2 regions of the Caloramator sp. CAR-1 genome follow, and region 2 is predicted to be linked to the other one. Evidence: predicted binding sites of a transcription regulator. Region 2 holds the regulator's gene; the other holds the start of a gene.
What was found. Region 2 encodes NrdR, which represses ribonucleotide reductase genes. Its sites were predicted from a motif close to CACNANATNTNGTG; they were not measured.
Positions count from the first base shown of each region.

Region 1: the regulator NrdR is predicted to act here: its motif matches at 1,470-1,483, upstream of Q3V94_RS06030 (vitamin B12-dependent ribonucleotide reductase).

Region 1 covers NZ_JAUONW010000018.1:6,420-9,637, forward strand. The annotation lists gene Q3V94_RS06020 (histidinol phosphate phosphatase) at 1-607, shown strand, start outside; gene Q3V94_RS06025 (DNA-3-methyladenine glycosylase) at 645-1,259, opposite strand; gene Q3V94_RS06030 (vitamin B12-dependent ribonucleotide reductase) at 1,525-3,218, shown strand, end outside.
Region 2 covers NZ_JAUONW010000016.1:28,805-32,022, reverse strand. The annotation lists gene sigE (RNA polymerase sporulation sigma factor SigE) at 1-375, shown strand, start outside; gene sigG (RNA polymerase sporulation sigma factor SigG) at 472-1,245, shown strand; gene Q3V94_RS04790 (YlmC/YmxH family sporulation protein) at 1,317-1,592, shown strand; gene nrdR (transcriptional regulator NrdR) at 1,658-2,119, shown strand; gene pgeF (peptidoglycan editing factor PgeF) at 2,186-2,917, shown strand; gene Q3V94_RS04775 (winged helix-turn-helix domain-containing protein) at 2,922-3,218, shown strand, end outside.

The DNA of each region.
Region 1 (3,218 bases), on a different contig from region 2:
AACATATTTTAAAGAATATGGTTTTTTAAGAAATGACAAAGTATTACTCGGTATAGAATTAGGTCTTAGAACCGATTGCACAGATGAAAACAAATTCATAGCCCTTGAAAATCCCTTTGATTATGTTATAGGGTCTATCCATGTTGTCAATGGAATCGATATATATCAGGATTATTTTTATGCAGAAAAGGATAAAAATCAAGCATATGAGGAATATTTTAAGTTTATGTATGAATGCGTTAAAGAAAGCGATTTTTTTGACAGTTTAGGACATATCGACTATATTGCAAGATATGCACCCTTTGAGGATACGGAAATATACTATGATATATATTCAGATTATATAGATGAGGTTTTAAAAATTTTAAGCAATAGGGAAAAGGCTATAGAAGTAAACACAAGAAGAATTAATGATAAAAAGGCAGCTGAAAATATCCTTACAATCCTAAAAAGATTTAATGAATTAGGTGGAAAATATGTTACAATAGGTTCGGATGCACATAATACATCGGACATTGGAAACAACTTTAATATAGCGTTAGATTTAGTAGAAAAGAGCAACTTAAAAGTAGTTTACTTTAAGGAAAGGCAGATGGAATACATCTAAAATTTTTTTAAGCCCCGAAATTTTTGGGGCTTTATAGTTATTTTGTCTTTCCCTTTGATACATATGGATTGCCCTTTATAAAAAATCTCCATTCATAATCCTTAGCCTCTTCTGCATAATCTATGCCTATTCTTTTATCTGCAACAATTTCAAAGTCTTCTGGGTTATCCAAAACATAAATTTCATCGCTAAGCAGGCTATGTCCGTTTAATGATTTATCTATATTAAAGGCTCTACATAGTTTCCCAGGCCCGTTTGTTAAATTCTTTCTTTGAGATTTTGTCAGCTCACTGTAAGTTTTACCGAATCTATTTAAAGCCATTGTATCAAGTCCTTCTATAGGTTCTAATGCTCTTATTAATACAGCACAGGGCATGCCTTCCCTTTCGGTAACAAAGTTAAGACAGTAATACATTCCATAGATAAAATAAACATAGGCTATACCAGCAGGACCATACATCACTTCGTTTCTTTGTGTTCGTTTAAAATTATAAGAATGACATGCTTTGTCTATAGGACCAAGGTATGCCTCAACTTCAACGATTTTTCCAATTAATTTATTTCCATTAATGTTCCTTACAAGGAGCTTCCCTAAAAGATCATTTGCAACGGTTATTGTATCTCTACTATAAAATTCAACCGGTAGCTTCATCTTCTACGTCCTTTCTTGTGTTTTCTATCAGATATTTTAATTTGTTATATTTATTTTTTCAATATACTATCTGTGATTCTAATAAATAAATTACGAAAAAATATTTTCTTTAGAAATTCTTTATAAAAATTAAAATAATAAATTATTTGGGTAATTTTTAAGCTTAAAGGATGATTTTGAAATTTGCATTGGAAGAATAAAATGGTAAAATACAATATGTAGTATATTTTATGCAATAATACATACAATATATTGAGGTGATAATATGGAACTTACCCAGAATGCCATTAAGGTTTTAGAAAAAAGGTATCTCGCAAAGGATGAAAATGGCAGTGTAATTGAAACGGTTGATGAAATGTTTAGAAGGGTTGCGAGAACTATAGCAAAAGCAGATAAGCTTTACGATGAAAATGCAAGTGTAGAAGAAACTGAGGAAAAGTTTTATAACCTCATGACAAGCTTAAGATTTATTCCTAACTCTCCTACATTAATGAATGCAGGTCGTCCTTTAGGACAGCTCTCGGCGTGTTTTGTTTTGCCTGTTGAGGATTCTATGGAGGGAATATTTGATTCAATAAAAAACGCAGCACTTATACATAAGTCAGGTGGAGGAACGGGCTTTAGTTTTTCAAGGCTAAGGCCTAAGGGCTCAACTGTAAAAACAACAGGTGGTGTAGCATCAGGACCCGTAAGCTTTATGAAGGTATTCAATGCAGCAACAGAGGCAGTAAAACAAGGGGGAACCCGCAGGGGAGCTAACATGGCTATATTAAGGGTTGACCATCCTGATATTATGGAGTTTATAAAATGCAAAGAGGATAATAAGGAAATAAACAATTTTAATATAAGCGTTGCCCTTACAGAAAAATTTATGGAGGCAGCAATTAAAGGAGAAGACTACGAGCTTATAGATCCTAATACTAAGACAGTAAAGGGAAAATTAAATGCAAAGGAAGTGTTTGACCTTATCGTCAAAATGGCCTGGACAAATGGAGAACCCGGAATAATATTTTTGGATAGGATGAATGAAAAGAACCCAACGCCCAACCTTGGTGAGATTGAAAGCACTAATCCATGTGGGGAGCAGCCTCTCCTTCCTTATGAGAGCTGCAATTTAGGCTCTATAAATCTTGCTAAAATGGTCAAAAAGGTAGGAGAAAAATATGAAATCGATTATGAGCTTTTAGAAAAGACCATTTTTGATGCAGTGCACTTTCTTGACAATGTGATAGATGTTAATGTTTATCCCCTTCCTGAAATTGAGAGAATGACTAAGAAAACAAGAAAAATAGGTCTTGGAGTTATGGGTTTTGCAGATATGTTAATCCTTCTTGGAATCCCCTATAATTCAGAGGAGGCAGTTAACCTTGCAGATAACCTTATGAAGTTTATTAATGAAAAGTCAAAGGAAGCGAGTGAGTATCTTGCAAGGAAAAGGGGTCCCTTCCCAGAGTTTTATAATAGTATATATAAAGAAGGACCGCCTTTAAGAAATGCAACTACAACAACAATTGCTCCAACAGGAACTATAAGCATAATCGCCGGAGTTTCGTCAGGAATAGAGCCGTTATTTGCTGTAGCCTTTTGGAGAAATGTTCTTGATAATGAAAAATTAGTTGAAGTTCATTATTTATTTGAAAAAGTGATGAGGGAAAGAGGCCTTTATTCAAAGGAGCTTATGGACAAAATCGCAGAACATGGAACCATTCAAGAGATTGAAGAGATTCCGCTAGATATTAAGAGAATTTTTGTAACAGCCCATGACATAAGCCCTGTTTATCATATTAGAATGCAGGCGGCCTTTCAAAAATGGACTGATAATGCAGTATCAAAGACGGTAAACTTTAAAAAGGATGCCACGATAGAGGATGTCAAAACTGTTTATCTTCTTGCATATAAATTAGGATGTAAGGGTGTTACAATATATAGGGATGGAAGCAGAGAAGGACAGGTTATTAA
Region 2 (3,218 bases):
AGATGTATAGAGAATGAGATATTAATGTATTTAAGAAGAAACAGTAAGGTTAGAAGTGAAATTTCCTTTGACGAACCATTAAACGTAGATTGGGATGGTAATGAATTATTGCTTTCAGATATATTAGGAACTGATAATGATTTAATCTATCATTATATAGAGGACGAAGTAGAAAAACAACTATTGATGAATGCAATAAATAGACTAAGTAAGCGTGAAAGACAAATAATGGAACTAAGATTTGGCTTAAAAGGTGAAGGAGAAAAAACACAAAAGGAGGTCGCAGATATATTAGGAATTTCACAATCCTATATTTCAAGGCTTGAAAAAAGAATAATTAAAAGATTAAAAAAGGAAATAACTAAAATGGTTTAAATTATAAATTTATTGTAAATTTATGAAAAGAATAAAAAAAATATCCTTCGGGAATAATTATAATACAAAATTAACCGAAGGAGTTGAAGCATCGCTATGGCAAACACCAAAGTTGAAATATGTGGAGTAAACACTTCAAAGCTGCCTGTTCTTACAAATGAAGAAATGAAAGAATTGTTGACGAGAATGAAACAAGGAGATAAAGAAGCTAGGGAAAAGTTTATAAAGGGAAATTTAAGGCTAGTTCTAAGTGTTATTCAAAGATTTAATAATAGAGGAGAAAATGTAGATGATTTGTTCCAAGTTGGATGCATTGGGCTTATTAAGGCAATTGATAATTTCGATATAGATCAGAATGTAAAATTTTCAACTTATGCTGTTCCTATGGTTGTTGGTGAGATAAGAAGATATTTAAGAGATAACAACTCTATTAGAGTTAGCAGATCATTAAGGGATATTGCCTATAGAGCTTTACAGGTTAGGGATAAATTGGTTTCGGAAAACAATAAAGAACCAACAATTTCTGAAATAGCAAAAGAGCTAAATGTTCCCCGTGAAGAAGTTGTTTTTGCGCTAGATGCTATTCAGGATCCTGTTTCTTTATTTGAACCTATATATCATGATGCAGGAGATGCAATATATGTAATGGATCAAATTAGTGACACAAAAAATGATGATGATTCTTGGATAGAAAATATTGCAATTAGGCAAGCCCTTAAAAAATTAAATAAAAGAGAAAAGACGATTTTAATGATGAGATTTTTTGAAGGAAAGACACAAATGGAAGTAGCTGAAGAGATTGGAATTTCCCAAGCACAGGTTTCAAGATTAGAAAAGTCAGCTTTGAACCATTTGAGAAAATTTGTTTAAAGTATGGGTGTTTATAAATTACACCCATATTTTTTTTATTTATATCATATAATTTTTTAGGAGGTGAAGTTATGAGGGATAATTTAGAAAATGTCCATGTTACTTTATCGGAATTAAGACAGATGGAGGTTATAGATATCAATAAGGGTAAGAGATTAGGCTTTATAAGTGATCTTATTTTTGACGATAATTTAGAAAGAATTGAGTATATTGTTATTCCCCCAGAAAATGCTTTTTTGTCCTTTTTTAAAAAAAGGGATGAAATCTTGATAAGTTGGAACAAGGTAAAGACTATAGGGGTAGATGTGATTTTAATAGATCTCTTACAGGATAACAGTGAAGAATAATAGACAATAAACAAAAATGATGCTATAATTTATCAATAAAAAGTTATACGATGGAGATGAAGGAAATGAAATGTCCATTTTGTAATCATGTTGAGACTAAGGTTTTAGATTCACGACCAACTGAAGATAATACATCAATTAGAAGAAGAAGGGAATGCTTAAATTGCAATAGAAGATTTACTACCTATGAAAAGGTGGAGGATATACCTGTTTATGTTGTAAAAAAGGATGGTAGAAGGGAACCCTTTGATAAAAGAAAAATATTAATTGGTGTTTTAAAATCGTGCGAAAAAAGACCTATATCGATTTCAAAGATTGAGGAACTTGCAAATGAAATCGAAAAACAAGTTTATAATACAATGAGACAAGAAGTAGAAAGCAGTTTGATCGGTGAGCTTGTTATGAAAAAATTAAAAGAGTTGGATGATGTAGCTTATGTAAGATTTGCTTCGGTATATAGGCAATTTAAAGATATTAATACTTTTTTAGAAGAATTACAAAAACTATTAAGTGAAAATAAGGATTAGCTTTATGCTGAATCCTTTTATTTTTTATGATAAAATATTTATAAAGAAATTGATGGTGGTGTTATTATGTTTATTTATTCAGATAAAGGAGTTGAAGTCAAAGCCTTTATAGAATTAGGATTTATAAATCATATTTTTACAAATAAATATTTTGGTATTGATTTTAACGAGTATAGTTTAATGCGTAATGATTTAAGAATACCTGATGCTGTTATTGAAAAAATATTTAAGTTAAATTTTAATGCAGATAATTTAGTCTTTACTAAACAGGTTCATGGAGATAAAGTAATTATTGTGACTCATGAAAATAGAGAAAATATACTTGGGACAGAAGCAGATGCAATAATTACAAAGGAATTAAACCTTCCAATTGTGATATTTACAGCAGATTGTGTCCCAATTTTTTTAGTGGATAAAAAAAAGAAGATTGTAGCTGCTGTGCATGCTGGATGGAAGGGGACTGCCCTTAAAATCGTAACAAAGGTTGTTAAAGGGATGACAGAGTATTTTGGTAGTATCCCTAATGATATAATTGCTGCTATAGGACCATCAATAGGACTATGCTGCTATGAAGTTAAGGAAGATTTAGGCGTATTTTTCAATTTAATAAATAAAGGCGAAAAATTTTATATAAGCTTGAGTGAGGAAAATAAAAAACAACTTATTGAATCAGGAATTTTAGAAGAAAATATTTATGAAAGTTTAATTTGCACTATGTGCAGAAATGATTTCTATTCCTATAGAAGGGATGGAACTATGACTGGTAGACAGCTAAATATTATACAAATAAAGGAGTGATATTATGGCGGGAGAAAAAATACTTTTAATTGATGATGAACTGCATATAATTGAATTATTAAAGTATAACTTGGAAACAAATGGTTACAAGGTTTTTTATGCATTAAATGGGAAGGAAGGACTTAAGTTAGCTATTGAGAAAAAGCCAGACTTGATTTTGCTTGATATAATGCTTCCTGAGATGGATGGATTTGATGTTTGTAAGGAATTAAAGAAGAATGAAAGTATATCCAATATACCCATTATTATGCTTACAGCAAAAAGCGAAGAGTTTGATAAAATTTTAGGTTTAGAGCTTGGT